One region of the Janthinobacterium woesei genome, then DNA from elsewhere that is predicted to be linked to it. Evidence: predicted binding sites of a transcription regulator. Region 1 holds the regulator's gene; each other region holds the start of a gene.
What was found. Region 1 encodes LexA, which represses DNA repair genes until DNA is damaged. Its sites were predicted from a motif close to ACTGTATNNNNATACAGT; they were not measured.

Region 1 (7,778 bases):
ACCCGGACGCCATCTTCAAGGCCGTGACCGTGCTGAACCGCCGCGTCAAGGGTGGTTATGCTGCCGTGGCGCAAATCGCCGGATTTGGCTTGCTGGCCTTCCGCGACCCGCACGGCATCCGTCCGTTGTGCCTGGGCATCAATGAAACGGAGCAAGGCGCCGAATACCTGATCGCCTCCGAATCCGTGGCCCTGGAAGGCATGGGCTTCCGCTTCGTGCGCGACATCGGTCCTGGTGAGGCCATCTTTATCGATGCCGACAAGCAATTGCACAGCCGCCAATGCGCCGACAATGCCAGCCTGAACCCTTGCGTGTTCGAATTCGTCTACCTGGCACGTCCCGACTCCGTCATCGACGGCGCCTCCGTGTACGCCACGCGCCTGAAAATGGGCGAGTACCTGGCCGAGAAGATCCGCGCCGAATTGCCAGGCGTGCATATCGACGTGGTCATGCCGATTCCCGACTCGTCGCGTCCGGCCGCCATCCAGTTGGCCATGGCGCTCAACATCGAGTACCGCGAAGGCTTCATCAAGAACCGCTACATCGGCCGTACCTTCATCATGCCTGGCCAGGCGGCGCGCAAGAAGTCCGTGCGCCAGAAGCTCAATGCGATTCCATCCGAATTCAAGGATAAAGTCGTGCTGCTGGTCGACGACTCCATCGTGCGCGGCACCACCAGCCGTGAAATCGTGCAAATGGCACGCGAAGCGGGCGCCAAGAAGGTCATCTTCGCTTCGGCCGCGCCGCCGGTGATCTACCCGAACGTGTACGGCATCGACATGCCGACGCGCGACGAGCTGATCGCCTACGGCCGCACGACGGAAGAAGTGTGCCGCGAAATCACGGCCGATTATCTGGTGTACCAGGATATCGCGGCCCTGAAGCAAGCGATTGCCGACGTCAACCCGGCCCTGACGAACTTCGAGGCATCGTGCTTCGATGGCGTGTATGTGACGGGCGACGTGTCGCAGGAATACCTGGACCGCCTGGAATACGCACGCCACCATCCGAAGGCGGCAGCGCCCGAAGATACGCCGCGTTCCCAGTTGAACCTGAACCTCGCTACCACCGAGGGTTGATGCAGGGCCCGGCTATTGCCGGGCTTTTTTTTTGCCTGACATTTTTTCTCCGCCTTGCGCACCACTCAATCATGAGCAACAACAAAACCTACGGCTTTACCACTACCATCCTGCATAGCGACCGCCGCAAGGGCATCGAACATGGCTCCCTGCACAAGCCCTTGCACACCTCGGTGGCTTTCGGCTATGCCGACGCGCGCCAGCTGGCCTCCGTGTTCCAGGGCAAGGAACCGGGCTTCCGCTATGGGCGCCAGGGCAATCCGACGGTCTCCGCGCTGGAAGACAAGGTCAACAAGATGGAAGATGGCGTGGCTACCTTGTGCTTCGCCACCGGCATGGGCGCCATCGGCGCCGTGGTGCAATCCTTGCTGCGCGCGGGCGACCACGTCGTGTCGTCGGCCTTTTTGTTTGGCAATACCAACAGTCTGTGGCAAACGGTGACGGGGCAGGGCATTGATGTGGCGTTTGTCGATGCCACCGATGTCGCCAATGTAGCGGCTGCCATCACGCCTGCCACGCGTATTGTTTTCGTGGAAACTATCGCCAATCCGCGCACGCAGATCGCCGACCTGGCCAAGATCGGCGCCTTGTGCAAGGAGCGCGGCATCCTGTACATCGTCGACAATACGATGACCACGCCGTATCTGTTCCGCCCGAAGGCGGTGGGCGCGGGGCTGGTGGTCAATGCGTTGACGAAATCCATCGGTGGCCACGGCAATGCGCTGGGCGGTAGCTTGACCGATACGGGCGTGTTTGACTGGACGCAATACCCGAACATCTTTGAAAATTACAAGAAAGTGGCGCCCGCGCAGTGGGGTATCGCGCAAATCCGCGCCAAGGCCTTGCGCGACTTCGGCGCCTCACTGGGACCGGAAGCGGCGCACCATATTGCCGTTGGCGCCGAAACCATGGCCTTGCGCATGGACCGCACCTGCTCGAATGCCCTGGCGCTGGCGAGCCTGCTGCAGGCCGATCCGCGCGTGGCGGCCGTGCATTATCCGGGTTTGCCCTCGCACCCGCAGCATGCGCTGGCTGCCGACTTGTTCCGCAGCTTTGGTTCCCTGTTCAGTTTTGAGCTGAAAGACGGCATCGATTGCTTCGATTTCCTCAATCGCCTGAACTTGGCCATTCCCGCCAGCAACTTGGGCGACACGCGCACCTTGGTCATTCCCGTCGCCCACACGATTTTTTATGAGATGGGTGCCGAGCGCCGCGCCAGCATGGGCATCGCCGAATCGCTGATCCGCGTCTCCGTCGGTATCGAGGATGAGGTCGATTTATTGGAAGACTTCCGCCAGGCGCTTGAGGCATAAAGTGCCGTAAATAAAAAAGGCCGGAACAGCACATGACTGTTCCGGCCCTTTTTACGTGCAACAGTTTAATGCCAGCTGCGCATCAGGCCCACTGCCAGGCCTTCCAGCGCAAATTCGTCTTCGGGCGAGACGGTAATGACCTTGAAGTCCGGGTTTTCCGGCAGCAGTTCGATCACGGAGCCTGTTTTCCTGTAGCGCTTGACGGTGACTTCGTCGCCGATGCGGGCCACGACGATCTGTCCGTTCTTGGCGCTGTCGACCTTCTTGACGGCCAATAAATCGCCATCCATGATGCCGGCGTCGCGCATGGACCAGCCGCGCACTTTCAGCAGGAAGTCGGGCTTGGCCGAAAACAGGGCTGGATCGACGTTGTAGCTCGCTTCCAGGTTTTCCTGCGCCAGGATGGGCGAGCCAGCCGCCACCCGGCCGATCAGGGGCAGCGACATCAGCAGCGCCGCCGGCACTTTGGCCGGTAGCGTTTCAGCGGCCGCGCCGATCAGGCGAATGCCGCGCGAGGTGCCCGGCGAAATCTCGATCGCGCCCTTGCGGGCCAGGGCCTGCAAATGCTCTTCGGCCGCGTTGGCCGATTTAAAACCCAATTCGTTGGCGATTTCGGCACGGGTGGGAGGAAAACCCGTATTTTCAATCGCGTCCTTGATCAGGTTCAGGATTTGTTCTTGTCGTGCTGTCAGCTTGATCATGAGCGGTGGGTGCATACTAAAATGCTGTCTATATGAACAGTCTGTATTTTTGTACAGTATCGCCCACTATGCAAGGGGATTTGCGCTTTTTGCGCGGATTTCGCGCGAAATAGTCGGCGCAGGCGGAAAAATGCGGCTACGCAGCGGTGTCCAATGCCGTTGTGGAAGGAATTATTGAAACCTTTGCCAATAGCGGTTATAATCTTCGGCTGACCTTCCCACACTCGTCTTGACGCCGAGGTGGGCGATTATCAATCCGACCTGAAGGAGTTTGCATGCGTCATTATGAAATAGTCTTTATCGTCCATCCGGACCAGAGCGAGCAAGTGCCCGCGATGATCGAACGCTACAAAGCCAGCGTAACCACCCGCGGCGGTTCGGTTCACCGCGTGGAAGATTGGGGCCGCCGTCAAATGGCTTACTCGATCCAAAAGCTGCCTAAAGCACACTACATCTGCCTGAACATCGAATGCGATAACGAGACCCTGGTCGAGTTGGAAACAGCATTCAAATTCAATGATGCCGTGTTGCGTCACCTGACCGTTAAAATGAAGAAAGCTGAAACAGCTCCTTCGCCGATGATGAAATCGGTACAACGCGAAGATGCGGCTAAAAGCCACCGCACCGAAGCACCAGCAGCCGCTCCAGCCGTAGCAGCTTAATTGTTGACCAGGATCGTGCGCTGAACCAGCTACAAGTAACCGCCATCATTGCCGAGCGCGAAATATTGCGCTATACCCCGGCAGGGCTGCCGATTGTGAATGCAGTATTGCAACACAGTTCGCAGCAGATGGAAGCAGGGATTGCCCGTTTGACCGAGTTTGATGTTGCCGCGCTTGCCGCTGGCGAAATCTCAGGCCGGTTCAGTCAGGCAAGCTTGGGCGGGGTCTATCAGTTCACGGGTTTCCTGGCCAGGAAAAGCCGCAACAGCAAGAGTTTGGTGTTTCACATCATTGATTTTAGTGCAGTCACTTCCGACTAGCGCATTTTTAGATACAGGAGCCTCACATGGCATTCGGTAAAAAGTTCGACAAAAATAAGCTCAAGCTTAAAGAAAAACGCAAACAGCAGAACCCGCTGTTCAAACGCAAGAAGTTCTGCCGCTTCACCGCAGCTCACGTTGAGCAAGTTGACTACAAAGACGTTGATACGCTGAAAGACTTCGTCCAAGAAAACGGCAAGATCATGCCAGCACGCCTGACCGGTACCAAGGCGCACTACCAGCGCCAAGTTGACACCGCAATCAAGCGCGCTCGCTTCCTCGCGCTGCTGCCATACACCGATCTGCACCACGCTTAATCGGTCAGATATTCCTGGAGAAGAACTATGCAAATCATTCTGTTAGAAAAAGTTGTTAACGTCGGTAACCTCGGCGAAGTCGTCAAAGTCAAAGACGGTTACGCACGTAACTTCCTGATCCCGCAACGCCTGGCACGTCGTGCTACGGCAACCGCTGTGGCTGAATTCGAAGTCAAGCGCGCCGAACTGGAAAAAGCTGCTGCTGCCAAACTGGCCGTATCGCAAGCCCAGGGCGAAAAACTGAGCGGCCTGACCGTTCAAGTTGCTCAAAAAGCTGGTGTTGATGGCCGTCTGTTCGGTTCCGTCACCAACTTCGACATCGCTGAAGCGCTGACCAAGCAAGGTTTTGCTGTTGAAAAAGCACAAATCCGTATGCCTACCGGCCCGCTGAAAGTTGTTGGCGAGCACAACGTTTCGGTTGCTCTGCACACCGACGTGGTCGTGGAAGTTGTTATCGCTGTCGTTCCAGACGCGAACGCGTAATCGTCTGTGGGCCTTGGCCCGCAAGCATTGCCGTACTATGAAAAGCCGGGTTCGCCCGGCTTTTTTTTGGCCTTTTTTTCGCTGATTTTTTGGCCTTTTTTTTTGCCCTGACGCCGAAGCGGGTATAATTCGCGTCATGAACGCCCCCTCAGATCCACAACTAGATTCCCTCCGCATTCCGCCGCATTCGATCGAAGCAGAACAATCCGTAATCGGTGGTCTGCTGCGCGACAATGCTGCGTATGACCGCATCGCCGACTTCATGCATGCGGAGGATTTCTATCGCTATGACCATCGCATCATCTTCGAGCAAATCGTCAAGATGATTAATGCCTCCAGGCCAGCCGATGTCATTACTGTTTTTGAAACCCTGACCCAGCTCGGCAAGGCCGAGGATGTGGGCGGACTCGCTTACCTGAACGCCATGGCGCAAAATACGCCATCGGCCGCCAACATCCGGCGTTACGCCGAGATCGTGCGCGACCGCGGCGTGCTGCGCAAGCTTATTACGGTGGCCGACGATATCTCCGGCACGGCCTTCAGCCCGCAGGGCAAGGAAGTCAAGCAGATGCTTGACGAGGCCGAGTCGAAGATTTTCGCCATCGCCGAAGAAGGCGCGCGCGGCGCCCAGGGCTGGACCGCCATCCAGCCCCTGCTGACGCAGGTTGTCGAACGCATCGACGAACTGTACAGCCGCGACAACCAGAGTGAAATCACGGGCGTGCCCACCGGTTTCATCGACCTTGACCGCATGACCTCCGGTCTGCAGCCGGGCGACCTGGTGATCGTGGCGGGCCGTCCATCGATGGGCAAGACGGCATTTTCCGTCAACATCGGCGAAAACGTGGCCATCGACAGCGGCTTGCCCGTGGCCGTGTTCTCGATGGAGATGGGCGGCTCTCAGCTGGCGATGCGTATGCTGGGCTCGGTTGGCCAGCTGGACCAGCACCGTCTGCGCACGGGCCGCCTGAACGACGAAGACTGGCCGCGCCTGACGAATGCGATTCAAAAGATGAACGACGCGCAGTTGTACATCGATGAAACGCCGGCGCTCAATTCCATCGAATTGCGCGCACGCTCGCGTCGCCTGTCGCGTCAATGTGGCAAGCTGGGCCTGATCATCGTCGATTACTTGCAACTGATGTCGGCCAATTCCCCTGGCGATAATCGCGCCACGGAAATTTCCGAGATTTCGCGGGGCTTGAAAGGCCTGGCGAAAGAACTCGGTTGTCCCGTGATCGCGTTGTCCCAGTTGAACCGCTCGCTGGAACAACGCCCGAACAAGCGTCCGGTGATGTCGGACTTGCGCGAATCGGGCGCTATTGAGCAAGATGCCGACGTGATCCTGTTCATTTACCGCGACGAGGTGTATAACCCCGACTCGCCCGACAAGGGAACGGCCGAAATCATCATCGGTAAACAACGTAACGGTCCAATCGGCAGCATCCGCCTCACCTTCATGGGGCAATACACCAAATTTGGTAATTACAGTGGTGGCCTGGCGCTTTACCAAGGCGACTAACACAGCAGCACTGGTATTCCATTGGCCGCCCCTTCATCAAGGGGCGGCTTTCTGTAGTAAGTAACACGACTCAATGCTTAACGGAGAATGACATGTTTGGACGCTTGATGCCCACTGAGGGCAAGTTTTTTGAATTGTTTAACCAGCACGCAGAATTGTGCGTCAAGGGCGCAAAAGAGATGCTCGGCCTGATGACCAATTTCGACGACCTGGAAAACCGCGTGCATGCGATTGAAAGCATCGAGAAGCAGGCGGACAAGGTCACCTACGCCACCGTGGAAATGCTGCACAAGACCTTCATCACGCCGATCGACCGTGACGACATCCATCAGTTGATCACGCGTCAGGACGACATCCTCGACCTGCTCGAAGATGCGGCGCAAACCGTCTCGCTGTACGACCTGAAGGCCGTGACGCCGGAAGCCAAGCGCTTGGCCGAACTGGTACTGGCTTGCACCGAGAAAGTACGCGACGCCGTCGCTTTGCTGCACAACATGGATAACTCGCGCAAGATCGTCACCATCTGCGAAGAGATCGACCGCCTGGAATCGGATGCCGATCACGTGATGCGCGCCGCCATGTCCAAACTGTTTCGCGACGAACCGGACGTGCGCAATCTGATCAAGCTCAAAGCGATCTATGAAATTCTGGAAACCGTGACAGACCGTTGCGAAGATGTGGCCAACATTATCGAAGGCATCATCGTCGAAAACGCGTAATCAGCGTCTGTCCTGAATCAGAATCAGAAAAGAAAAATCCATGCAAACCATCCAAATGAGCATTTACGTGCTAGGCCTGCTTGTCATCCTGGCACTGCTATTTGACTTCATGAACGGCTTCCACGATGCCGCCAACGCGATCGCTACGGTGGTCTCGACGGGCGTATTGAAACCGCAGACCGCGGTTGCCATGGCTGCCACCTTCAACTTTGTCGCCATTTTCGTTTTCCACCAGCTGACCGTTGCCGCCACGGTAGGCAAGGGCACGATCGACCCCGCGGTGATTGACCAATATGTCATCTTTGGCGCCTTGATGGGCGCCATCGTGTGGAACCTCGTCACTTGGTACTACGGCATTCCTTCGTCGTCCTCGCACGCCCTGATCGGCGGGCTGGTAGGCGCTGCTGTCGCCAAGTCCGGCACGGGTGCACTGATCTCGGCCGGTCTGTGGAAAGTCGTCCTGTTCATCGTGCTGTCGCCGGTGCTGGGCTTCCTGTTTGGCTCCCTGATCATGCTGCTGGTGTCCTGGATCTTCGTGCGCTCGACACCGCGCAAGGTCGATAAATGGTTCCGCCGTTTGCAACTGGTATCGGCCGCAGCGTACAGCCTGGGCCACGGCGGCAACGATGCACAAAAAACCATCGGCATCATCTGGATGCTCT
Region 2 (7,778 bases), on a different contig from region 1:
CCAGGGCGGTAGCACCCAGCGATGCATCCTGCGGTTTTGATGCCCGGCCAATGCCTGAGACTACCACGCCGCGCTGGGTGATCGGCTGCACGGCCAGCAGCTTGTCCTTGCCTTCCAGGTCGATCAGCTTGACGCCGGTGCCGCCCTTCGACAGGGTTTTCATTTCATCGATGCCGAACACCAGCAGGCGCGCGCTTTCCGTCAGACAGGCGATGGCGCTGGCCGCTGCCGGTATGACTTTCGGTTCGAGCGGCACGTCGCCATCATCGAGGGTCATGAAGGCCTTGCCACCTTTCAGCCGGCTGACCATGTCGCCCGCCTTGGCAATAAAGCCGTAGCCGGCGCTCGATGCCAACAGCAAACTGGTGGTGCCATTGCCCGCAAAGTAGTGCAGGATGCGCACGGCATTTCCGGGCGTGCCACCGCTCATGTCGCACAAGGTCGTGATCGGCACACCATCGCCGCGCGCGTTGGGTAAGGCCGAAACGGGCACGGAATAGATCTTGCCATTGTTGCCAAAGCCCAGCAGGGTATCGACCGTGCGGCATTCGAAGGCGCCATGCAGGGTATCGCCCGCCTTGAACGTGAATTGCGCCGCATCGTGGCCGATGCCGGTACGCGCGCGCACCCAGCCTTTTTCCGAAATGATGACGGTGACCGGCTCATCGACCACCTTCTGCTCGGCCACGGCTTTTTGCGCTTCCTCGATCAGGGTGCGGCGGGTATCGCCGAACTGCTTGGCGTCCGCCTCGATTTCGCGGATGACGGCACGCTTCATCGTGCCCGGGTTATCGAGCAGGTCTTGCAGCGACTTTTCTTCCTTGCGCAGTTCGGCCAGCTCTTGCTGGATCTTGATCGTTTCCAGGCGCGCCAGCTGGCGCAGGCGGATTTCCAGGATATCGTCGGCCTGGCGCTCGGACAGCTTGAACGCTTCGATCAGGGCCGATTTCGGTTCATCCGAATTGCGGATGATGTGGATCACCTTGTCGATATTGAGCAGGATCGCTTCGCGCCCTTCCAGGATATGGATGCGGTCGCGCACCTTGCCCAGTTTGTAGCCAGTGCGGCGTGTGATGGTTTCGAAGCGGAAATCGATCCATTCGCGCAGGATGTCGCCCAGGCCTTTCTGACGCGGACGGCCATCGCCGCCGATCATCACCAGATTGATCGAGGTCGACGATTCCAGCGAAGTGTGCGCCAGCAGCATCAGCATGAATTCGGTCTGGTCCTGGTTCTTCGATTTCGGCTCGAACACCAGGCGCACAGGCGCGGCGCGGCCCGATTCGTCGCGGATGGTGTCGAGCGAATTGAGGATCAGCGCTTTCAATGCCACCTGTTCCGGCGACAGGGCCTTCTTGCCTGTCCTGATCTTGGGATTGGTCAGTTCCTCGATTTCTTCGAGCACCTTTTGCGACGATGTGCCAGGCGGCAGTTCCGTCACCACGGCTTGCCACTGGCCGCGTGCCAGTTCTTCGATCTTCCAGCGCGCGCGCACTTTCATGCTGCCACGGCCGCTCGCGTACATGTCCTGGATTTGCGACGGCGGGGTGATGATCTGGCCGCCACCGGGAAAATCGGGGCCGGGGATGATGGCCATCAGCTCGGCGTGCGTGATCTTCGGATCGCGGATCATGGCCACGGCTGCTTTTGCCACTTCCGTCAGGTTGTGCGACGGGATTTCCGTGGCCAGGCCGACGGCAATGCCGGAGGCACCATTTAGCAGCACCATCGGCAAACGCGCCGGCAGCAGCTTGGGTTCTTCCGTCGAGCCGTCGTAGTTGGGCTGGAAGTCCACCGTGCCCATGCCGATTTCATCCATCAGTAATTTGGCGATCGGCGTCAAACGCGCCTCCGTGTAGCGCATTGCCGCCGCGCCGTCGCCATCGCGCGAGCCGAAGTTGCCCTGGCCGTCGATCAGCGGGTAGCGCAGCGAGAAATCCTGCGCCATGCGTACCAGCGCGTCGTACACGGACTGGTCGCCGTGCGGATGCAATTTACCCAGCACGTCGCCGACCACGGCCGCCGATTTGCGCGGCTTGGCTGTGGAATTGAGGCCCAGTTCATTCATCGCATACAGGATGCGGCGCTGCACTGGCTTCTGGCCATCGCAGACGTCGGGCAGGGCGCGGCCCTTGACCACCGAAATGGCGTAATCGAGATAGGCGCGCTCGGCGAAGGTGGACAGGGTCAGCGCTTCGCCGTCGAATGCCGGCTCATCGGGCACGGTTGGCTCAGGCTGGGCTTCGTCAAATAAATTGGTTTGTGTGGACATGGTTTATCTTGCTACTTGGTTTGTCTGGTATGGATAGGCTGTGCGGCGCGTTGCTTAAATATCGGCTTCCGCCTCATTGCCGTGCTCCTCGATCCAGGCGCGGCGTCCTGCCGCTTCGCCCTTGCCCATCAACATATTGAAGCGGGCGGCGGAGGTCATGTGGTCGATTTCGCCCAGGGTCACGGGCAGCAAGCGGCGCGTATCCGGGTTCATCGTGGTTTCCCACAGCTGTTCGGCGTTCATCTCGCCCAGGCCCTTGAAGCGCGAAATGGACCAGGCGCCCTGTTTTACGCCTTCCTTGCGCAGTTTATCCTCGATGGCCACCAGTTCGCCGGCGTCGAGCGCATAGATTTTTTGCATCGGTTTCTTGCCGCGCGCAGGCGCGTCGACGCGGTACAGCGGCGGGCGGGCGATGCAGATATGTCCCTTGTTGATCAGGGCCGGGAAGTGCTTGAAGAAGAGCGTCAGCAACAGTACCTGGATGTGCGAGCCGTCCACGTCCGCATCGGAAAGGATGCAGATTTTGCCGTAGCGCAGGCCGGACAGGTCGGGCGTGTCGCCCACGCTGTGTGGGTCGACGCCGATGGCCACGGCGATGTCGTGGATTTCGTTATTGGCGAACAGGCGGTCGCGGTCCGTTTCCCATGAGTTCAGCACCTTGCCGCGCAGGGGCAAAATAGCCTGGAATTCCTTGTCGCGGCCCATCTTGGCCGAACCGCCCGCTGAGTCGCCCTCGACCAGGAACAGTTCATTGCGCGTGATGTCGGACGATTCGCAGTCAGTCAGCTTACCCGGCAGGACGGCCACGCCCGAGGATTTTTTCTTTTCCACTTTTTGCAGCGAGCGCTGGCGCGATTGCGCCTGCTTGATCACCAGATCGGCCAGCTTCTTGCCATAGTCGACGTGCTGGTTCAGCCACAGTTCCAGCGGTGGCTTGGTGAAGGTCGAGACCAGGCGCACGGCGTCGCGCGAATTGAGGCGTTCCTTGATCTGGCCCTGGAATTGCGGGTCCAGCACCTTCGCCGACAGCACGAAGGAAGCGCGCGCGAACACGTCTTCGGGCAGCAGTTTCACGCCCTTGGGCAGCAGCGAGTGCATCTCGACGAAGTTTTTCACGGCGCCGAACAGGCCGTCGCGCAAGCCCGATTCGTGCGTACCGCCATTCGAGGTGGGAATCAGGTTGACATACGACTCGCGCACGATGGCGCCTTCTTCCGTCCATGCCACCACCCAGGCCGCGCCTTCGCCTTCGGCAAAGCCTTCCGAATCCGGGCCCGCATATTGCGCGCCTTCGAACAGGGGAATCAGGGTTTCGCCATTCGACACTTGCGCCAGCGATTCGGTCAGGTAGCCGCGCAAGCCCTCCGCGTACAGCCAGGTTTGCGTGTCGCCCGTCTTGGCGTTGGTCAGGGTAACGGTCACGCCGGGCAGCAGCACGGCTTTCGAGCGCAGCAGGCGCTGCAGCTCGGTCTGCGAGATATTGGGCGAATCAAAATACTTCGGATCTGGCCAGGCGGTGACGCGCGTGCCCGATTTTTTACCGTCGCGCGGGGCGGGGCGGGAATTCAAGGGTTCGATCACATCGCCGTTGGCAAACACCATGTGATGCAGGCCGTTGCCGTCGCTTTCCTTGCGCCAGACGGTGATTTCCAGCCGTGTGGACAGCGCGTTGGTAACGGACACGCCGACGCCATGCAAGCCGCCCGAAAATGCATAGGCGCCGCCTGAACCCTTGTCGAACTTGCCGCCCGCGTGCAGCCGCGTAAACACGATTTCCACCGTCGGCACGCCTTCTTCCGGATGCAGGCCGACGGGAATGCCGCGGCCATTGTCTTCGACAGTGATGCTGCCATCGGTGTTTTGCGTCACGGCGATATGCGTGCAATGACCGCCCAGCGCCTCGTCGGAGGCATTGTCGATCACTTCTTGAATGATGTGCAGCGGATTTTCAGTGCGGGTGTACATCCCCGGGCGCTGCTTGACGGGTTCCAGTCCTTTCAGGACACGGATGGATGATTCGCTGTAGTCGGATGCTGGTTTTTTAGTGGCCATACGTGTTCAAGCTAAGTAAAGACAGTGGTTGGAACGCCAGGCCAGGGCACTGCGCGGCGCAGTGACAACGGCGGCGATAACTGTATAAATATACAGTATATTCCGTCCAGCGTCACTGGGGAATGGCAGTGCGGCAGGTATGGCGTCCTTGTGCGGACGCTCGCGCATTCTATCTTGATCGGCGGGCAATAGCGCTACTGCTAGCTAACAACGGTGCACCTTGCCCCGCCGTTTTGCGCCAGCCAGGGCAGATTTTATGCGGCCAACACCGCATTTTTACATCTTGTTTACATCGCCCTCCCCAGTCTTTACAAATTTTTTAGACCCTTTTGGCTAATCTGCTCACTATCAAAACAAACCTGAATGAGGGTGGGAATGGATATCGTGTATCTCGGCTTGATTGCCGTTTTTTTCGTCGTGGTGGTCGGCTTTGCCGTGGCCTGCGACAAATTAAGGAGCGTCAAATGAACGCATTTTATGTACTGGGCGCCGTGGTGTCGGCCGGCCTGCTCGTGTATCTGCTGGTGGCGCTGCTGAAGGCTGAGGAACTGTGATGACGACGCAATCGATATTGATGTTGGTGCTTTTCTTGTTTGTCTTGCTAGCAGCAAGCTATCCGCTGGGCCTGTACATGGCCAAGGTGGCCGGCGACGGCCCCGTGCGCGGCATGGGCTGGCTGCAAAAGCTGGAAAACCTGCTGTACCGCTGTTCCGGCCTGGACATGAGCAAGGATAGCGACCGGGCCATGGGCTGGAAAAGCTATGCCATCGCCCTGGTCGTGTTCAATACCGTGGGCGCCTTTTTTGTTTACGGCCTGCAGCGCCTGCAGGGCTTTCTGCCTTTAAATCCTCAGGGATTGGCTGGCGTGAGCCCCGATTCCTCGTTCAATACCACCGTCAGCTTTGTCGCCAATACCAATTGGCAGGGCTACGGCGGCGAACAGACCATGAGTTACCTGACCCAAATGCTGGGCCTGGCATGCCAGAACTTTTTCTCGGCCGCCACCGGCATCGCCGTGATCTTTGCGCTGGTGCGCGGCTTCACCTCGCGTTCGGGCAAGTCGATCGGCAATTTCTGGATCGACCTGGTGCGCTCCACGCTGTATATCCTGCTGCCGCTGTCGCTGGCCCTGTCCGTGGTCTTCATGGGCGAAGGCATGATCCAGAATTTTTCCCCTTACAAGGAAGTAACCCTGCTCGACCAGGTGGCATATGAAACGCCGAAAGCTGGTGCCGATGGCCAGCCCGTGCTGGATGCTGCCGGCAAGCCCGTGATGGAAGCGCAAGTGGCGAAAACGCAGACGATCGCCATGGGTCCCGTCGCGTCGCAGGAATCGATCAAGCTGCTGGGTACGAATGGCGGCGGTTTCTTCAACGCCAACTCCGCGCACCCATATGAAAACCCGACCGTGCTGTCGAACTTCCTGCAGATGCTGGCCATTTTCCTCATTCCCGCCGGCCTGTGCTTCACCTTTGGCCGCATGGTGGGTGACATGCGCCAGGGCTGGGCCGTAGTGGCCGCGATGACCTTGATCTTTGTCGTCATGACGGCCGGCGTGATGGGCGCCGAGCAGCAAGCCAATCCTGCCTTGCAGGCGCTGGGCGTGGACCAGCAGGCCAGCAGCCTGCAATCGGGCGGCAATATGGAAGGCAAGGAAACGCGTTTCGGCATCAGCTCATCGACCCTGTTTGCGGCGGTGACGACGGCCGCATCGTGCGGTGCCGTCAACTCCATGCACGATTCCTACATGCCCCTGGGCGGCATGGTGCCGCTGCTGCTGATGCAGTTCGGCGAAGTGATTTTTGGCGGCGTGGGCACGGGCTTGTACGGCATGCTGATGTTCGCCATCCTGGCCGTCTTCATCGCTGGCTTGATGATAGGGCGCACGCCTGAATACCTGGGCAAGAAAATCCAGGCTTACGAAATGAAGATGGTCTCGCTGGCCATCCTGGTGACACCAGCCCTGGTGCTGACGGGCACGGCGATCGCCGTGATGGTGGAGCCGGGTACGGTGGGCGTGGCCAATCCGGGCGCGCACGGTTTCTCGGAAATCCTCTACGCCTTCACCTCGGCGGCGAATAACAACGGCAGCGCGTTTGCCGGCCTGTCCGCCAACACGCCGTTCTATAACGTGATGCTGGCGATCGCCATGTGGTTCGGCCGCTTCGCCGTGATCGTGCCTGTGCTGGCGGTGGCCGGTTCGCTGGCGGCCAAGCAGCGCCTGTCGGCCAATGCCGGCACCATGCCCACGCACGGCCCCATGTTCATCGGCTTGCTGATTGGCGTGGTGGTGCTCGTTGGCGTGTTGAATTATGTTCCCGCGCTGGCCCTGGGCCCGATCGTCGAACACCTGCAACTTTTTACAAAATAAGAGGCTATCATGTCACGCAAAAGCCTGACCTTGTTCGATTCCGCATTGATCGGCCCCGCCATCGTCGATGCGTTTAAAAAACTCAGCCCCCGCACGCAGTGGCGCAGCCCCGTGATGTTCGTGGTCTACGTGGGCAGCATCATCACCACCCTGCTGGCCATCCAGGCGGCGGGTGGCCAGGGCGAGGCCTCGTTCGGCTTCATCCTGTCCGTCGCCGTGTGGCTGTGGTTTACCGTGTTGTTTGCAAACTTTGCCGAAGCGCTGGCCGAAGGCCGCAGCAAGGCCCAGGCGGCCTCGCTGCGCGCCCTGAAGCAAACGGTGATGGCGAAGAAAATGCAAACGCCGAAGTACGGCACTTCCTGGCTGCCGACGCCGGCCACTGACCTGCGCAAGGGCATGACGGTGCTGGTCGAGGCGGGCGACGTGATTCCAGCCGACGGCGAAGTGACGGCCGGCGTGGCTTCTGTCGACGAAAGTGCCATCACGGGCGAATCGGCGCCAGTGATCCGCGAATCGGGTGGCGATTTTTCGGCCGTGACGGGCGGCACCCGCGTGCTGTCGGACTGGCTGCTGGTGCGCGTTTCCGTCAATCCTGGCGAAGCCTTCATCGACCGCATGATTGCCATGGTCGAAGGCGCCAAGCGCCAGAAGACGCCGAACGAAATCGCCCTGACGATCCTGCTCGTCGCCTTGTCCATCGTTTTCCTGATCGTCACCGTGACGCTGCTGCCGTATTCTCTGTTCTCCGTGGCGGCGGCCGGCAGCGGCACGCCGGTGACGATTACCGTGCTGATCGCGCTGCTGGTGTGCCTGATCCCGACCACCATCGGCGGCTTGTTGTCGGCCATCGGCGTGGCCGGCATGAGCCGCATGATGCAAGCCAATGTGATCGCCACCTCGGGCCGCGCCGTGGAAGCGGCCGGCGACGTCGACGTACTGCTGCTCGACAAGACGGGCACCATCACCTTGGGCAACCGCCAGGCGTCCAGCTTCGTGCCTGCCCCTGGCGTGACGGAGCAACAACTGGCCGACGCGGCGCAACTGGCCTCCCTGGCCGATGAAACGCCGGAAGGGCGCAGCATC
Region 3 (7,778 bases), on a different contig from region 1:
AAGTGGTACGAAATCGCGCGCCTCGAGCATTCCTTCGAACGTGGCCTGAGCCAGGTGACGGCCGACTACAGCCTGCGCCAGGATGGCGGCCTGAAAGTGATCAACCGTGGTTACAAGGATGCGGATGCGGTCTGGAAGGAAGTCGAAGGCAAGGCGTATTTCGTCGACAGGAAAGACGTGGGCTATCTGAAAGTGTCGTTTTTTGGCCCCTTCTATGGTTCCTACATCATCTTCGACCTGGACCCGCAAGCTTACAGCTATTCCCTGATCAGCGGACCCGACAAATCCTACTTGTGGTTGCTGTCGCGTACGCCCACGATGGACCCCGCATTACAGCAGAAATTGGTCGACAAGGCCCGGGGACTGGGTTTCGATACGTCAAAATTGATCTATGTGAAGCAAAACTGATGCAGCTTGCATGCCGCCCGTTCATGGCGGCATCGCGCCTTCTGGTTGTTGTATTCCTGCATGTTATTTCTTGCAATGCCACTCTGATTCACTCACAATCAGCACCAAAGTAGTGCGTGAGCGGCGCCTTGGGAGCCGGACACGGCTACACCCTGCGGTCCCACTTGCGATTGCCGAGCGGCGGTGCTTGCTATCGTGAATGGTAGCAAGGCCAGGCCGGCGGCAACCGTGCAGTGTTCTTTCAGATTGGAATCTTGCAATGAAAAACCTCAAGATTGGCGTGCGTCTCGGTGGCGGTTTTGCCGCCGTATTGCTCCTGCTGACTTCCTTGACCGTGGTCGGCATCGTGCAGATGCAAAGCGCCAGCAAGGAAACCGATGCCCTCGTCAACGTCAAGGTGCGCAATGAGCGCCTGATCGGCGAGTGGACCAAGGTCATTGAGGTGAACGCGGCGCGCACGGCGGCCGCCTGGAAGGTCAGCGACGTTGGGCACCAGAAACAGTTTGAGCAGGAAATGGCGGTCTCGTCCGCCCGCGCCACGGAAATCCAGAATGATATCGGCAAGAGCCAGCTGAATGCGCAAGAGCAGGCGCTCTACCAGGACGTGCTGAGCACGCGCAAAGCCTACACCGAGGTGCGCAAGAACGTCTTCAAGGCCAAGAATGCAGGCGACCTGGAACTGGGCAAGCGCCTGTACGAAGGCGACATGGCCGTCAAGCGCGACATCTACCTGGCGTCGCTGAAGAAGCTGGAAATGCTGGAAGCCAGATTGCTCGATGAAACGGCAGCGCACATCCGTTCGCGCTACGAAAATGGCCGTTTATTGCTCATTTCGCTGGGCGTGGCGGCCATTTTGCTGGGCATCGCCTGCGCCTACTGGATCACGCGCTCGATCACGCGCCCCATTACGCGTGCCGTCGAAGTGGCTGAAGCCGTCTCTGCTGGCGACCTGACCAGCCATATCGTGGTGGAAAGCCGCGATGAGACAGGGCAATTGATGCACGCGCTGAAAAACATGAACGACAAGCTGGTCAGTATCGTCGGCCAAGTGCGCGCCGGCACCGATTCCATCAGCACGGCGTCGAGCGAGATTGCGGCAGGCAACCTGGATTTGTCGTCACGCACGGAACAGCAGGCCAGCTCGCTGGAAGAGACGGCTTCCTCCATGGAAGAGCTGACGTCGACCGTCAAACTCAATGCCGACAATGCGCGCAGCGCCAACCAGCTGGCCATCGACGCCTCGCACATCGCCAGCAAGGGCGGGGTGGTGGTGTCGGAAGTGGTCAGCACCATGGGCTCGATCAACGATTCTTCGCGCAAGATTGTCGACATCATCAGCGTCATCGACGCCATCGCCTTCCAGACGAATATCCTGGCCCTGAACGCCGCCGTCGAAGCGGCCAGGGCCGGCGAGCAGGGCCGGGGCTTTGCCGTGGTGGCCTCCGAGGTGCGCAACCTGGCGCAGAGGTCAAGCCAGGCGGCCAAGGAAATCAAGGGCTTGATCGACGATTCCGTGCAAAAGGTCGAGGCCGGTTCGCAACTGGTGGACAAGGCGGGCCGCACCATGGATGAAATCGTGCAAAGCATCAGCCATGTGACGCAGATCATGAACCAGATCACGGACGCCAGCGACGAACAGCGCGCTGGCATCGAGCAAGTCAACCAGGCCATCGGCCAGATGGACCAGGTGACGCAGCAAAACGCGGCGCTGGTGGAAGAAGCGGCCGCAGCGGCGGAATCCATGCAGGAACAAGCGGCCAAGCTGGCCGACGTGGTGGGCTTGTTCAAGCTCGATGCCACACAGCAATACGTTTCTGCGGCGGTGGCACACTCGGTGGCAGCCAAGACTGCTACATCGACCACACCTGCCGCGCGGCGCGCCGTGGCCGCTTCCGCTGCACCTGGCACTGCGCGTGCCGCAGCCCATGGCACGGCCCATGCTACTTCGGCGCCCGCCAAGGCGGCGAAGCTGGCGAAGTTGGATGTGGCCCGCGCCAGCAAGCCACGCGCACCAGTCGCGTCAAGCGCCGACGAGTGGGAAGAATTTTAAGCAACTCTGTCATCCATCGGCCCCCGTGGTTTCAAGCGGTCTTTTCAACCATCGTTTCTCCTTGAGATGGCGTGGGCGCTACAATCGCGGCTTGACGAACCCCGCGAACGCGCCCTGCCATGACTACCCGCAGCACCAATCACTCCTCCCGCGCTGAAGCCGCCCAAACGGCTGCACTCGCCAAGCCAACTGCAACCACTAGGCAAGCTGACGTTGCCAAGCCGATCAAAGCGACTAGACAAGCTGACGTTGCCAAGCCAGCGGACATAGCCCATCAAGCGGCATCGGCCAAACGCACGCGCTGCGTCGTCTGCCTGCGTGCGGCAGCTAGTTGCATCTGCCACTGGATCGCTCCCTTGTCCCACGCAGTGGAAGTGCTGATCCTGCAGCATCCGCTGGAAGTGCACAACGCCAAGGGCAGCGCCCGCTTGCTGCACCTGAGCCTGCCCAATAGCCGCATGTTGACGGGCGAGCATTTTCCACCCGACACCCTGGCCGAACTGCTGGCCGGCAAACACAATGTGCTGCTGTATCCCGATACGCTGGGCGACCGCTCGCTGGGTATCGCGCCGCCGCCAGCGCTCGACCCGGCCATAGTGCTTGATCCAGCGCAACTGCGGCTGGTGGTGCTGGACGGCACCTGGCGCAAGAGCCGCAAGATGCTGTACGTCAATCCCCAGCTGCAACAACTGCCGCGCCTGCCACTGCGCGACACGCCCGCTTCCCATTACCTTATTCGCAAGGCGCACGCGCCGGATCAGCTTTCGACCCTGGAAGCGACTTGCTATGCCCTGATGCAGTTGGAGCAGGACGTGTCCCGCTTCGTTCCCTTGATGACAGCCTTTGACGGTTTTGTCGCACAGCATTTGAGTTATGTCATGGCGCACGCTGAAAAAGCTTGAGCAGCATCCCGACAGCCCTTGATCTTGGCCGAACAGCGGCATAGAATACTGTACGTATATACAGTTAACGGGGGCCGTTCATGAAAGCAATCATTCCAGAGCACGATGACAGCTTCGCCGGGCAAGCCATGCTGCCGCCGCAATCGCTGAAAGCCCTCAAGGGGCGCGGCGCCGTGTCGAACTTGCAAGGCCGCTACGAGCTGCATGCGCGGGCCGGCTTCGATGACGGCTGGGGTGTGGCTGGTCAGGAGGAGGCGGACGGGGAAGAGGGCGCTGCCGCCTGGAAGACGCAGGTCAGCGACGAGCAGGCGCGCACCATCCTCACGCGCAATGCCTCGCCCGATTTGCCGTTCAACGTGTCATTAAATCCATACCGCGGTTGTGAACATGGTTGCATTTATTGCTTTGCCCGCCCCACGCACAGTTATCTGGGCCTGTCGCCCGGTCTCGACTTTGAAAGCCGCATTTACGCCAAGGTGAACGCCCCCGAATTGTTGCGGCGCGAACTGGCCAAAGCCTCGTATGTGCCCGAACCGATCGCGTTGGGCGTGAATACGGATGCCTATCAACCGTGCGAGCGCGAACGGCAGCTGACGCGGCGCGTGCTGGAAGTGTTGCAGGAATGCGGGCATCCGGTGGCCTTGATCACGAAATCGTCGCTGATCGAGCGCGACATCGACTTGCTGGCGCCCATGGCGGCCAAACGCCTGGCGGCCGTGGCCGTCACCGTCACCACGCTTGACCCTGCCATCGCGCGCACGCTGGAACCCCGTGCGGCCGCCCCGGCGCGGCGTTTGCGCACCATCCGCACCTTGACGGACGCGGGCATACCCGTCGGCGTGAGCATTGCGCCCATCATCCCTTTCGTGACGGAACCGGAAATCGAGCAGCTACTGGAAGCCGTGCGCGACGCGGGCGCCATCCACGCCCATTACGTGGTGCTGCGCCTGCCGTGGGAAGTGAGCCCCTTGTTCCAGCAATGGCTGGAAGCGCATTTTCCAGAACGGGCCCAGCGCGTGATGAACCGGGTGCGAGAAATGCGTGGCGGCAAGGATTACGACAGTGCTTTTGGCACGCGCATGCAGGGCGAAGGCGTGTGGGCCGACCTGATACGCCAGCGTTTTGAAAAGGCCGTGCACCGCCTGGGCTTACACGGCAAGGGCGGCCGCTTCAAGCAGCTCGATAGCACGCAATTCCGCCGGCCGCTGGTGGTGCCACCGCTGGGAAACAAGGCGAAGGGAGGGGGTATTGGACAGCTGGATTTATTCTAGATCAACCGCACATCAAGCCTGATAGCGCAAGGTGTCGACCACCAGCTGGAACGCGGGCGAGGATAGCCTGCGGCTGGGGTAGTACAAATGGTAGCCAGGAATGGCGGGACACCAGTCTTCCAACACGGTGAGCAGAAGGCCGTCGGCCACGTGCTGCGCGATGGCGTCCTCCGGCACGTAGGCCAGACCATGGCCTTCCAGGGCCGCCGCCAGCATTTGCGGCGTGGTGTTGAAGATCATCTGGCCGCGCACCTGGATCTGCTGTTGCTGGCCATCCCTGGCGAATTCCCAGGCGTACAGGCCGCCATGGGTGGGCAGGCGCAGGTTGATGCAGTTGTGGGCCAGCAAGTCGCTGGGGCTGAGCGGCTTGCTGCGGTGGGCGAAGTGGCTTGGGGAGCCGACGACGACCATGCGCAAATCGGCACCGATGCGCACGGCGATCATGTCTTTTGCCACTTGGTCGCCGTTGCGCACGCTGGCGTCGTAGCGCTCGGTCACGATGTCGATAAGACCGTAGCTGATGTTGATCTCGATGTTCAGGTCAGGGTGGAGCGGTAGCAGCGGCGACAGCCTGGGCCACAAGATGGTGCTGGCCGCGTGGTCGTGCGCGCTGATGCGGAAGGTGCCTGTGGGTTTGTCGCGCAGCTCTTTCATGGCCGCCAGTTCGGCCTGGATGGCTGCATAGTACGGGCCGATGCTGGCCAGCAGGCGCTCACCCGCTTCGGTGGGCGAGACGCCGCGCGTGGTGCGCGTCAGCAGGCGAATACCCAGGCTTTCTTCCATCTTGCGGATGGTGTGGCTGAGGGTCGACTCGGACACGCCCAGCTGCGCGGCGGCGCGCGTAAAACTGCGCTCGCGCGCCACGGCGATGAAGGCGGGCAGGTTATTCAGGTCCATGCGTCAAGTCCATGCGTCAGGTCCGTGTGTCAGATCCATGCGTCAGCTTCCATCGTTGCGTCCATCTTGCACCAAGTCTGGCGTGCAATCGTTCAAACATTCAAACATTCAAGAATTCAAGCATTCAAGCATTCAAGCATTCAAGCATGCAATATTGCAATCTTGCATTTTATTATCAGTTGCATGCCCGTGCATGTGTTGCCTGTGCATGCCTTGGTTTGCCGTTTCAGGATATTGTCGGCTACTTGCATGCCTTGCCGGCCGTTGCAGTTGCCTCCTGCCCAGCACGATGCCTCATCCCGTCATGCTGCCTGCCGTGGTGTCCTTGATCTGCGCCAGATACTGCTCGATGGCAAAGACGTGCGGGTCGCTCTTGCCCAGTTCGCGCAGGGCGCTGGCCAGGTGCAGCAGGTAGTCGCTGTTCGGGCCGCTGGGGCCGTTTGAACGGGCGATCTGGCGCGCGATATCGAGTTCAGATGCGGCGCCCAAAAAGGCGGCATTTTCTTCGTTCGCGATGTACACCAGGCCTTCTGTGCTGCTGCCGTCCTCGAAGGTGATTTCCGTGGCCAGGCGCAAATAGCCGTTCTTTTCGCGATGGTCGAGGTGGGCGAACACTTCGGGCGTGATCAGGTAAGCCATGCCGTCGCACACGGCGCCCGCCTGCGGCACGATGGTAGCGACTCTGCCTGGCGCCATCGGCGTGCCCCGATGGTCGTGCGAACCTTGCCAGAAGCGCCGCGTCCAGCCTTTGATGCTGGCGGGGCGGCGCTCGATGTAGGGAAAGTCCGCCTTGTAGATCAGCGAGCCATAGCCGAATAGCCAGACTTGCTCATGGCCGTCGAATTTGTTCATGCGCTGGTTGATGGCGATGGTGGCGGCGTCGATGGACGACAGGTTGCTGCTGGCTGAATGGGCAGGCTGGGTCATGGTTGGGCAGGTGTGGGGCGATGATGCATTATAAAACGCTGCCCCTTGCGCCGCCTGCTGGCACGGCGTCGCGCGCGGCACCGCCGGTTGCCACCACGTTCCACTCGTGCGTCTCGACGTATTTGAAGAGGAAGGCGATAAAGCTCTCGGCCGCTGGCGACAGCGAACGGCCCGTCTTCGTGTAGACGAAAAAGCGCCGCGTCAGCTCCGGCTCGTACAGGGTGCGCATGTGCAGTTTATACAGCTTGACCATCGGTTCCGCATACGGCAGGCAGGCCGTGATGCCTAGGTTGGCGCTGACCATGGCCAGCGCCGTCGTCATGAACGTCACTTCATTGTAGGGATTGAGCGACAGGTCGCGGAAAGAACCGTGCATGTCGCGCAGCAGGCGCTCCGTGAACTGCCCCTGCAGCGAAATGAAGGGGTAGTCGGCCACGTCGGCCCAGGTGACCCGCTCTTTTTGCTGCAACGGATGCTGCTCGGGGAAGACCAGCACGAAGGGCATCTCGAACAGTACTTGCGCGGCGATTTCCGCCGTCGGGTCGCGCTCGGGGCCGATGCCGAAATCGACTTCGCCGCTGAAGACGCGCGCCGGGACATTCTCCACGGGGCAGTCGACCAGGCGCAATTGCACTTCCGGGTGCGCCTGGCGGTAGGCGGCGATCACTTCCGGCAGCAGGGTGCACGCCATCATCTGCGGCGCGGCGATGCGCACCATGCCTGTTTTCAGGGCCTTGCGCTGGGCGATGCCGGCCATGGCGCCGTCGAGGTCCTCGATCATCTTTTCAAACAGCGGATACAGCTCGCGGCCGATTTCCGACAACTGCGTCTTGCGCGTGCTACGCTCGACTACGCGCACCCCCAGCACGCTTTCCAGTTCCTTGATCAAACCGCTCAAGGCGGACTGGGTCACGTGCAGGTATTCGGCGGCCAGGGTAAAACTGCCGGTCTTGGCAAGCGCCACGAAGGCGCGCATCTGTCGCAGGCTGGGACTCATAAGATAATCCGATAAATCAATGGCTAAAAATTGTTTGTATGATAGCTGGAACTCGATTCTAATGGTGAAAAGCTGAAAAACACGCCAGCCATCGCGCTCAAGGCGCACCTATTGGAGACCGTAGCATGAAAATCAAGCAAATCCACCACGTTGCCTACCGCTGCATCGACGCGAAGCAAACCGTCGAGTGGTATGTCAAGCATTTGAACATGAATTTCGTCCTCGCCATCGCCGAAGATCTGGTGCCGTCGACCAAGGCGCCCGACCCGTACATGCACGTCTTCCTCGACGCGGGCCAGGGCAATGTGCTGGCCTTCTTTGAACTG

Region 2: ACQ4W6_RS06710 (DNA topoisomerase IV subunit B) is a predicted target of LexA. The motif match lies at 4,404-4,421, and genes of this name have one in related genera.
Region 3: ACQ4W6_RS22025 (PA0069 family radical SAM protein) is a predicted target of LexA. The motif match lies at 3,408-3,425, and genes of this name have one in related genera.

What each region holds. Positions count from the first base shown of each region.
Region 1 is NZ_JBNYXW010000006.1:223,376-231,153, forward strand. It holds gene purF (amidophosphoribosyltransferase) at 1-1,079, shown strand, start outside; gene ACQ4W6_RS08715 (cystathionine gamma-synthase family protein) at 1,151-2,392, shown strand; gene lexA (transcriptional repressor LexA) at 2,458-3,093, opposite strand; gene rpsF (30S ribosomal protein S6) at 3,369-3,755, shown strand; gene priB (primosomal replication protein N) at 3,776-4,075, shown strand; gene rpsR (30S ribosomal protein S18) at 4,102-4,392, shown strand; gene rplI (50S ribosomal protein L9) at 4,420-4,875, shown strand; gene ACQ4W6_RS08745 (replicative DNA helicase) at 5,012-6,397, shown strand; gene ACQ4W6_RS08750 (DUF47 domain-containing protein) at 6,490-7,116, shown strand; gene ACQ4W6_RS08755 (inorganic phosphate transporter) at 7,157-7,778, shown strand, end outside.
Region 2 is NZ_JBNYXW010000005.1:104,001-111,778, forward strand. It holds gene parC (DNA topoisomerase IV subunit A) at 1-2,272, opposite strand, end outside; gene ACQ4W6_RS06710 (DNA topoisomerase IV subunit B) at 2,327-4,324, opposite strand; gene kdpF (K(+)-transporting ATPase subunit F) at 4,789-4,878, shown strand; gene kdpA (potassium-transporting ATPase subunit KdpA) at 4,878-6,695, shown strand; gene kdpB (potassium-transporting ATPase subunit KdpB) at 6,705-7,778, shown strand, end outside.
Region 3 is NZ_JBNYXW010000020.1:109,897-117,674, forward strand. It holds gene ACQ4W6_RS22010 (lipocalin family protein) at 1-408, shown strand, start outside; gene ACQ4W6_RS22015 (methyl-accepting chemotaxis protein) at 668-2,458, shown strand; gene ACQ4W6_RS22020 (tRNA-uridine aminocarboxypropyltransferase) at 2,725-3,360, shown strand; gene ACQ4W6_RS22025 (PA0069 family radical SAM protein) at 3,489-4,631, shown strand; gene ACQ4W6_RS22030 (LysR family transcriptional regulator) at 4,644-5,528, opposite strand; gene ACQ4W6_RS22035 (gamma-glutamylcyclotransferase) at 5,823-6,455, opposite strand; gene ACQ4W6_RS22040 (LysR family transcriptional regulator) at 6,484-7,452, opposite strand; gene ACQ4W6_RS22045 (VOC family protein) at 7,578-7,778, shown strand, end outside.